2 regions of the Streptomyces sp. NPDC004788 genome follow, and region 1 is predicted to be linked to the other one. Evidence: riboswitches for the same ligand, from Rfam matches in the RefSeq annotation. Region 1 holds a riboswitch; the other holds the start of a gene.

What was found. A riboswitch is a leader RNA that binds a small molecule or an ion and turns the genes downstream of it on or off. The one in region 1 is predicted to bind ZMP and ZTP.
Region 2: linked by a shared signal. The riboswitch ahead of ACWEJX_RS36890 (serine hydroxymethyltransferase) and the one ahead of ACWEJX_RS15285 (bifunctional 5,10-methylenetetrahydrofolate dehydrogenase/5,10-methenyltetrahydrofolate cyclohydrolase) in region 1 are both predicted to bind ZMP and ZTP.

Annotation. Positions count from the first base shown of each region.
Region 1 is NZ_JBSGBF010000028.1:57,139-62,230, forward strand. It holds gene exaC (acetaldehyde dehydrogenase ExaC) at 1-1,451, opposite strand, end outside; gene ACWEJX_RS15280 (GAF domain-containing protein) at 1,870-3,168, opposite strand; ZMP/ZTP riboswitch at 3,318-3,436, shown strand; gene ACWEJX_RS15285 (bifunctional 5,10-methylenetetrahydrofolate dehydrogenase/5,10-methenyltetrahydrofolate cyclohydrolase) at 3,464-4,318, shown strand; gene ACWEJX_RS15290 (hypothetical protein) at 4,442-5,092, shown strand, end outside.
Region 2 is NZ_JBSGBF010000170.1:1,531-6,622, forward strand. It holds gene ACWEJX_RS36875 (glutathionylspermidine synthase family protein) at 1-1,072, shown strand, start outside; gene ACWEJX_RS36880 (polysaccharide deacetylase family protein) at 1,083-1,769, opposite strand; gene rocD (ornithine--oxo-acid transaminase) at 1,948-3,165, opposite strand; ZMP/ZTP riboswitch at 3,275-3,365, shown strand; gene ACWEJX_RS36890 (serine hydroxymethyltransferase) at 3,503-4,777, shown strand; gene ACWEJX_RS36895 (AraC family transcriptional regulator) at 4,860-5,092, opposite strand, start outside.

The DNA.
Region 1 (5,092 bases):
ATCTTGTGGGTCTCCCGTCCGACCCCCGACTGCTTGTAACCGCCGAAGGCCGCGTGCGCCGGATACGCGTGGTAGCAGTTCGTCCAGACGCGGCCCGCCTGGATCGCGCGGCCCGCGCGGTAGGCGGTGGTGGTGTCGCGGGTCCAGACGCCGGCGCCGAGGCCGTAGAGGGTGTCGTTGGCGGTGCGGACGGCGTCGTCGAAGTCGGCGAAGGAGGTGACGGCGACGACCGGTCCGAAGATCTCCTCCTGGAAGATCCGCATGCGGTTGTCGCCCTCGAAGACGGTGGGCTGGACGTAGAAGCCTCCAGCCAACTCGCCGCCGTGCTCGATACGCTGACCGCCCGTCAGGATCTTGGCGCCCTCCTGCTGGCCGATCTCCAGGTAGGCGAGGATCTTCTTCAGCTGGTCGTCGGACGCCTGGGCGCCGATCATCGTGGCGGTGTCGAGGGGGTGCCCCGGGACGATGCGTTCCGTACGGGCGATCGCCGCCTCCAGGAACTCGTGGTAGTGGCCGCGCTGGATCAGCGCGCGGGAGGGACAGGTGCAGACCTCGCCCTGGTTGAGGGCGAACATGGTGAAGCCTTCGAGGGCCTTGTCGAGGAAGTCGTCGTCGGCCGACGAGACGTCGTCGAAGAAGATGTTGGGCGACTTGCCGCCCAGCTCCAGCGTGACCGGCTTGAGGTTCTCGGCGGCGTATCCCATGATCAGCCGGCCCGTCGTCGTCTCACCGGTGAACGCGATCTTCGCGACCCGCGGGGAGGACGCCAGGGGCTTGCCGGCCTCCTCGCCGAAGCCGTTGACGATGTTGACCACGCCGGGCGGCAGCAGGTCGGCGACCAGGCTCATCCAGTAGTGGACGGAGACGGGGGTCTGCTCGGCGGGCTTCAGGACGATCGTGTTGCCCGCGGCGAGGGCGGGCGCCAGCTTCCAGACCGCCATCAGGACGGGGAAGTTCCACGGGATGATCTGGGCGACGACGCCCAGCGGCTCGTGGAAGTGGTACGCGACGGTGTCGTCGTCGATCTGGCTGAGCGCGCCCTCCTGGGCGCGCAGCGCGCCCGCGAAGTAGCGGAAGTGGTCGATGGCGAGCGGGATGTCCGCCGCCAGCGTCTCGCGGACCGGCTTGCCGTTCTCCCAGCTCTCCGCGACCGCGAGGGCCTCCAGGTTCTGTTCCATCCGGTCCGCGATCCGCAGCAGCACCTGCGCCCGCTCGGCCGGCGCGGTGCGACCCCACGCCGGGGCGGCCGCGTGCGCCGCGTCGAGGGCGCGCTCCACGTCCTCGGCGGTGCCGCGCGCCACCTCCGTGAAGGGGCGGCCGTCGACCGGGCTCGGGTTGTCGAAGTACCGCCCGCGCGCCGGGGCGACGTACTCACCGCCGATCCAGTGGTCGTAGCGCCCCGCGTACGACATGAGCGAACCCTCGGTACCGGGTGCGGCGAAACGGGTCATGGGCATGGCCTCCCTCTGTGCGACCTGCGATGCGACCTGCTTGCGGCCACTTGCGGTGTGGCCGCGTGGGATGCGGCTGTGCGCGGTGCGACCGCCCGCGGTGTGCCACGTGTCGTACGACCGCTGGCTGTGCGGCCGTGTCCGGTGCGATCACCCGCGTTGCGGCCACGCGACGCGACCGCCCGCGCTGCGAACGCGTGTGAAGCGACCACGTGCGGTGCGAATGCGTGCGACCGCCCGCGGTGCGAGCGCGTGCGACACGACCGCCCGCGCTGCGAACGAGTGCGACCGCCCGCGCTGCGAACGCGTGCGACACGACCGCCCGCGCTGCGAATGCGTACGACCGCCCGCGCTGCGAGCCCGTGCGACACGACCGCGTGCGACGCGGCCCCGCCGCCCGTTCCTGCCCGGCCGGCGGTCAGTGCCGAGTGTGCGCCGCCGGACGTTGCAACCCCGTTGCACCCGACGCCAGTTCGGCGTCCAGGGCGGCGAGCCGTGCCCGTACGGCAGGGGCCTGCGCCGCCGGTGCGGCCGAGGCGAGCGCCCGCCACACCGCCACGTCGTCCTCGCCCCACGCGCTGTACGCCCAGTCCGCGAGGAGCCCCGGATCGCCCCGGTCCACCAGCGCCGCCCGCAGCCGCCCGGTCAGCCGCTCCCGGAGCCGTACCACTCCCGGCGCGCACGACGACGGCAGCAGCGGTCCCGCGTACCCACGGAGCGCCGTCGACACGGCCCCCGACGCCAGCCGCCGGTCCACCACCGCGAAGTCCGCGTCCACCGCCTCCGTCAGCCGGTACGGACGGGAGGCGAGCAGCTCCGCGCCGAGCAGGCCGCGCAGCCGGGACAGCTCCGCCCGCAGCGTCACCGGCGTGACCGACTCGTCCTCGTACAGCAGCGTGAGCAGCTCGTCCCCGGACACGCCCTCCGGGCGCTGCGCCAGGATCACCAGGATCTCGCTGTGCCGGCGGCTCAGCCGCAGCCGCCGCCCCGCCACGTGCAGCAGCGCCTCGTCCCGGCCCAGGGCCGTGAGCCGCGGCCGGCCGGCCGGCGGGGCGGGGGAGACGAGCGCGAGCTGCGACTCGGCGGCCCGCGCCACCGCCTGCACGAACGCCAGACTGTGCGGATGCGCCAGCCCGTCCCCGCCGGTGATGTCCACCGCCCCGAGCAGCCGCCCGGAGTGCGGATCGTGCACCGGCGCCGCCACGCAGGTCCACGCCTGCACCGGCCGCCGGAAGTGCTCCGCCGCGCACACCTGCACCGGCCGGTCCAGCGCCATGGCCGTCCCCGGCGCGTTCGTCCCCGCCGCCGACTCCGACCAGCGCGCCCCGGGCACAAAGTTCATCCCGCGTGCCAGCCGCAGCGTCCCCGGATGCCCCTCCACCCACAGCATCCGGCCCGCCGCGTCGCACACCGCGAGCAGATGCTCGCCGTCCCGCGCGTACGCCCCCATCAGCTCCCGGACCACCGGCATCGCCGCCGCCAGCGGATGCTCCTCCCGGTGCCCGGCCAGCTCGTCCTCGTCCAGCTCCACGCGCGCCGCGCCGTCCGGGCTCACCCGCGCCCGCGCCGAACGCCGCCAGGAGTCCGCCACCAGCGGCCGGACGCCCGGGCAGCCCGGCGGGGCCGCGAGCTGCCCGTCGGCCGTGAACGCCTCGTGCGCCCGCCGCACCGCCGCACCGTCCGTGTCCGCCCACGTGTCACGCCACGTGTCGCTCACGCTCAACTCGGCCTCCCCGTCGAGGTCGTCGGGCACCCGTCGGCACCGTGGACGCCATCGTCATGCGCGCACGGCGGGCCGACAAGCGTCCGGACCGGCCCGCATATGCGCCCTGACCGGTACCCATCACCCGGGGGTCCCGTACAGTGGGACCGGGCCGTGACTGGCGCTTGAGGTGGATCACCACCGGGGAGCGGCCCGGCGGACGCGCGTACTCGCAGAACCGGTGCACGCGGCCGTGTCGCAGCCGTGCGCCTGGGCGAACCACGTTCTCGACGACGCCCAGGAGTGGCCCATGTCCACCAGCACCGCACGCCTCATGGACGGCACCGCGCTCGCCCGCCGCACGGTCGAGGAGACCGCGGCCCGCGCCGCCGAGATCACCCGCCGCACCGGCACCACCCCCTGCCTCGCCACCGTCCTCGTCGGAGCCGACCCGGCCTCCGTCACGTACGTCAAGATGAAGCAGAACCGCTGCGCGAAGGCCGGAATCCGCTCCAAGCACGTCGAGCTGCCCGCCGAGACCACCACCGAGGAGCTCGTCGCGGCGATCACCGCGCTCTCCGAGGACCCCGAGGTCCACGGCATCCTGCTGCAGCACCCGGTCGGCCCGCACATCGACGAGCGCGCCGCCTTCGAGGCCATCGCCCCGGAGAAGGACGTCGACGGCGTCACCATGGCCTCCTTCGCCGCCATGGGCTTCGGTCTGCCCGGCTTCGTCTCCTGCACCCCCGGCGGCATCATGCGGCTGCTCGACGAGTACGAGGTCGAGCTCAGCGGCAAGCGGGCCGTCGTCGTCGGCCGCAGCGCCATCCTCGGCAAGCCGGCCGGCCTGCTGCTCCTCGGCCGCGACGCCACCGTCACCTACTGCCACTCCCGCACCACCGACCTCTCCGCCGCCGTGCGTGAGGCCGACATCCTGGTCGCCGCCGTCGGCAAGCCGCAGTTCATCAAGGGCGAGGACATCAAGCCCGGCGCCGTCGTGATCGACGCCGGCTACAACGCCGGCAACGTCGGCGACGTCGACTTCGCCGGCGCCGCCGAGCGCGCCTCCCTCATCACCCCGGTCCCCGGTGGCGTCGGCCCGATGACCATCGCCGTGCTGCTCGCCCAGACCGTCGACGCGGCCGAGCGCCAGCTCGGACTGTAGGTCTTCCATGGCGTGGGCCCCGGGTCTCGTGCGAGCAGCGGGATTGTCACGGTTCTGTACGAGCGGGGCCCAATGCGCCGGTATCGCTCGCCACATGGGCATGCGCGGGCGAGGCTGATTCCCATGCACCGCCCGCCGACGGAAACCCCGTCCCGCGACGCCCGGCCACCGCGACGGCCGGGCGTCGTCGTCCTGCCGGTCGCCGCGCTCGCCACCATAGTGGCGCTCTCGGTGGCCTTCACCGCACACGGTGGTGGGCCCGAAAGCGATCTGCACGGCGCGCCGCCCCCGGCACACGACACGAGCGGGACAGCCGACCCTCTCGACGCCGTCGACCCGTCCGCCGCGCCGCCCGGTCAGCACCCCTCGGCACTGGCCGAGCGCCCCAGCCCGCTGCCCGTCCGCACCGCGGACCGCACGGCGGAGGGCCGTACCGAGGCCACGGCGACGGCCACGGCGACGGCCACCGCCGTGCCGCGCCCGTCCGCGTCCGCCACGCCCCCGCGGCAGCGGCGCGCCACTGCGAACCCGCCCGTCCGCACGCCGTACGACACCCTGCGCGTCGGTGACTGCTTCGACATCGACCGCGACGCGCCCGGCACCGTCGTCCGCCGCGCCTGCGACACGCCCCACGACGCCGAGGTCGTCGCCCGTCCCCTCCTCACCGGAAGCTACGGCGACGACCGCGCGGTACGGGACGCGGCCGCCGCGCTCTGCCGGGCCCCTCTCCGCGTCAAGGCCGCCGCGCAGCCCCTCGGCACCCGCTGGACCACC
Region 2 (5,092 bases), on a different contig from region 1:
CGCCTACTACTCCTTCAGCCTGCCCGAGGTCGAGGCCCTGGAGGAGGTCGTCGAGGAGCTGCACGCCATGTGCCTGGCGGCGGCGGCGCACATCGTCGAGCAGGACCGTTTCGCCGACCTCGGCATCACCGACCCGCGGCTCGCCGCGCGGGTCGCCGAGTCCTGGCACCGCCGGGCCGAACTCCCCACCGTCTACGGGCGCTTCGACCTCCGCTACGACGGCGCGGGCGGCCCGGCCAAGATGCTGGAGTACAACGCCGACACCCCCACCTCCCTGGTGGAGGCGGCGAGCCCGCAGTGGTTCTGGATGGAGGAGCGCTTCCCCGGCGCCGACCAGTGGAACTCGCTCCACGAGCGCCTCGTCGACGCCTGGAGGCGCCAGGCGCACCTGCTGCCGCCCGGCAGCCCCGTGCACTTCGTCCACTCCGACGGCGACGAGCTCGGCGAGGACCTGATGACCGTCGCGTACCTGCGCGAGACCGCCCAACAGGCCGGCCTCGCCACCGAGGCGCTGTCGGTCGAGCGGATCGGCTGGGACCGCATCAGCGGCCGCTTCGTCGACGACCGGCTCCGCTTCATCCGCGCCTGCTTCAAGCTCTACCCGTGGGAGTGGCTCACCACGGACCGCTTCGGCCCGCACGTCCTCGACACCCTCGACAACGGCGGCGGGACCGGCTCCACCTGCTGGATCGAGCCCGCCTGGAAGATGCTGCTCTCCAACAAGGCGCTGCTCGCCGTCCTCTGGGAGCTGTACCCGGGCCACCCCAACCTGCTGCCGGCCTACCTCGACGGCCCCCGCGAACTGGCCACGACCACCGGCTGGGTGGCCAAGCCGCTGCTCGGCCGCGAGGGCGCCGGCGTCACCCTGCACGAGCCCGGCGACCCCGTCGTCCTGCGCGACGACGAACCCTGCTGCTACCAGGAGCTCGCCCCGCTGCCCGACTTCGACGGCAACCGCGTCGTGCTCGGCGCGTGGACCGTCGGCGACGAGGCGGCGGGGCTCGGCATCCGGGAGTCGGCGGGACCGGTGACGGACGAGTACGCCCGCTTCATCCCGCACGTGATCCTCTGACCCGCGCCGCCTACTCCGGTACGTAGTCCCTGAGCGGCGCGGGCCGGAGACCGGCCGCGTCGGCCGCCGCGAGGGCCCGCCGCAGATCCTGCTCGACCGTCTCGTTGAAGTGCAGCAGGACGATGTCGCCCGCCTTGAGCGCGGGCGTCGGCGGGGTCCACCGGCCCCAGGTCGTCATGTCGTACGTCCACGTCACCACGGCCTTCGCCCCGCACACCCGCGCGGTGGTCAGCGTGGTCGCGTCGTACGTCCCGTACGGCGGGCGCAGCAGCCGCGCCCCGTCCCCGAACTCGGCGAGCTGCGCCTCGCGCGCCCCGCAGACCTGCGCCTGCTGGCCGGCGGCGTCGAGGGTGGTGAGGTCCGGGTGGTCGACGGTGTGGTTCTCGACGCGGGACGGGCCCTGGTCGAGCAGCGTGTGGAAGTAGCCGGAGTCGTAGGCGTACGCGCCCGGCAGCAGGAAGAGGGACGCGGGCACCCGGCGGTCGAGCAGCAGCTTCGCGGCGGCCGGGTCGTGGTTCCAGCCGTCGTCGATGGTGATGAAGACGACCGGGTCGGTGGTCTGGACGCGGTTCACGACCGGTACGGGCTCCGGCCAGGCGGCGGCCCGGGCGGGGGCGGGGAGGGCGCTCACGAAGGCGAGCGGGACGAGCGCGGCGAGCGCGCGACGCAGCGCGCGGCGCAGACGGGGTCTCGACATGGCGGCCATCATTGGCCTAGACCAACTGGGGTGTCAATGGGGGGAGTCGGGCACGAAACGGACGTGGACGGTCCGCCCGGAGGCGGCCCGTCCGGAGGCGGCCCGTCCGGAGGTGGCCCGTCCGGAGGCGGCCCGTCCGGAGGCGGACCGGACCGCCCACGTCCGTCAGCGCGAACCGTCAGTCCGCCGAGAGCACCGCCCGCAGCTGCTCCAGGCCCCAGTCCAGGTCCTCCTTCGAGATCACCAGCGGCGGCGCGATCCGGATCGTCGACCCGTGCGTGTCCTTCACCAGCACGCCCCGGGCCATCAGCTTCTCCGAGATCTGCCGGCCCGTCCCCTTCGCGGGCGCGATGTCCACACCCGCCCAGAGCCCGCGGCCGCGCACCGCCTCCACGGCGCCCCCGCCCACGAGCAGGCCCAGCTCGGCGTGCAGGTGCTCGCCCAGCTCGGCCGCGCGCTGCTGGTACTCGCCCGTCCGCAGCATCGCGATGACCTCAAGGGCGACCGCGCAGGCCAGCGGGTTGCCGCCGAAGGTCGAGCCGTGCTCGCCCGGCCGGAACACCCCGAGGACGTCCCGGTTCGCGACCACCGCCGACACCGGCACGACACCGCCGCCGAGCGCCTTGCCCAGGACGTAGACGTCGGGCACCACGTCCTCGTGCTCGCACGCGAACGTCCGGCCCGTGCGGCCCAGGCCGGACTGGATCTCGTCCGCCATGAACAGCACGTTCCTCCGGGCCGTCAGCTCCCGCACCCCGCGCAGATAACCGGCCGGCGGGACCAGGACCCCCGCCTCGCCCTGGATCGGCTCCAGGAGCACGGCCACCGTGTTCTCCGTGACGGCCGCCTCCAGGGCGGTCAGATCGCCGTACGGCACGATCTCGAAGCCCGGTGTGTACGGACCGAAGTGGTCGCGCGCCTCGTGGTCCGTGGAGAAGCTGACGATCGTCGTCGTCCGGCCGTGGAAGTTGTTCGCCGCCACGACGATCTTCGCGTGCCCGTCCGGCACGCCCTTCACCTCGTACCCCCACTTGCGGGCCGTCTTCACCGCCGTCTCCACGGCCTCCGCGCCCGTGTTCATCGGCAGCACCATCTCCTTGCCGCACAGCTCGGCCAGGCGCGCGCAGAACTCCCCGAACCGGTCGTGCTGGAACGCGCGCGACGTCAGCGTCACCCGCTCCAGCTGCGCGTGGGCGGCGTCGATCAGGCGCCGGTTGCCGTGCCCGAAGTTGAGCGCCGAGTACCCGGCGAGCATGTCGAGGTAGCGGCGCCCCTCGACATCGGTCATCCAGGCACCCTCCGCGGAGGCGACGACCACGGGCAGGGGGTGGTAGTTGTGGGCGCTGTGCGCGTCCGCGGCAGCGATCTCGTCTTGCGTCCTCGACGTACTCGACACGGGGTCTCCGTTCGTCCTGCGGCCAGGGGCGGGTGTGGTTCCCTTTTCTTATCGTCGCTCGCATGCCGGACGGGGAAACCTGTCGTGACGGCGCGCCCGATACTCTGGAAACACGCACGGCGACTGGCGTACGGGGAACGAACCCCGGGGGAGCCGTGCGCGGCAGAGCACACGAGATGCCGCCCGCCTGGGCATCACGGGAGACCCATTCCCGATTCCCGTGTGGATGCCGCTCGCCCCCTGCCTTCGGCGGGTGAGTCCCCATCCGCATCACGGGAACCGACCAGGTCCCGCGCGGATGCCGCACCGGGGCCTCCATCCCGGAGGTACGAACGCCATGAACCTTCCCCTTCCCGCCCACCACCCGGCCCTCTCCGCCGCCGATCCCGAGCTCGCCGCGCTCGTCGGGGCCGAGGAGCGGCTGCAGGCCGAGACGCTCCGCCTCATCCCCAGCGAGAACTACGTCTCCGCCGCCGTCCTCGAAGCCTCCGGCACCGTGCTGCAGAACAAGTACAGCGAGGGCTACCCGGGCCGCCGCTACTACGAGGGCCAGCAGAACATCGACCAGGTCGAGAGCCTGGCCATCGCCCGCGCCCAGGCCCTCTTCGGCGTCGACCACGCCAATGTGCAGCCGTACTCCGGCTCGCCGGCCAACCTCGCCGTCTACCTGGCCTTCGCGCAGCCCGGCGACACCGTGATGGGCATGGCGCTGCCGATGGGCGGCCACCTCACCCACGGCTGGGGCGTCTCCGCGACCGGCACCTGGTTCCGGGGCGTGCAGTACGGCGTACGGAAGGACACCGGGCTCATCGACTTCGACCAGGTCCGCGAACTGGCCCTCGCCGAGCGCCCGAAGGTGATCTTCTGCGGCGGCACGGCGCTGCCCCGCACGATCGACTTCGCCGCGTTCGGGGAGATCGCCCGCGAGGCCGGCGCCGTGCTCGTCGCCGACGTCGCGCACATCGCCGGTCTGATCGCGGGCGGCGCCCACCCGTCGCCGGTGCCGCACGTGGACGTGATCTCGACGACCACGCACAAGACCCTGCGCGGCCCGCGCGGCGCGATGCTGATGTGCCGCGAGGAGCACGCCAAGGCGCTCGACAAGGCCGTCTTCCCGGGCCTCCAGGGCGGCCCGCACAACCAGACGACCGCCGCCATCGCCGTCGCCCTGCACGAGGCGGCCCAGCCGTCCTTCCGCGACTACGCCCACGCGGTCGTCGCCAACGCCCGGGCCCTCGCCGAGGCGCTGCTCGACCGCGGCTTCGACCTGGTCTCCGGCGGCACCGACAACCACCTGATCCTGATGGACCTCACGCCCAAGGAGGTCCCGGGCAAGGTGGCGGCCAAGGCGCTCGACCGGGCCGGGATCGTCGTCAACTACAACACCGTCCCGTTCGACCCGCGCAAGCCCTTCGACCCGTCCGGCATCCGCATCGGCACCCCGTCGCTCACCTCGCGCGGCCTCGGCGTCGCGCACATGCCGCAGGTCGCCGACTGGATCGACCGGGGCGTCGCCGCCGCCGGAAAGGGCGACGAGGACGCTCTGGCCGTCATCGGCGCCGAGGTCGCCGAGCTGATGGCCGCGTTCCCGGCCCCGGGCCTGCCGGTCTAGCGGGGCCCGTTCGGCACGGTCCGCACGTTCCGGGGCGGGTGCCTCGCCCGCGCCCGCCCCGGAACGTCACGTGACGTGCGGCTCAGCCCCTGGTGCGGGTCACCGGGAACCACAGCTGCGAGTCGGACTGCGCCGGGTCGTCCTTCGACGGGCGGGTGCGCAGGATCTCCGGGCCGGGACGGTACTCGTACGGGTTGGACGGGATCCACTGGGCCGCGATGTCACCCCACATCTGCTGCAGCGCCTGCGGGAACGGCCCGGTGTTCTCGAACACGGCCCAGGTGCCCGCCGGGCAGTCCAGCACGTCGAGGTCCT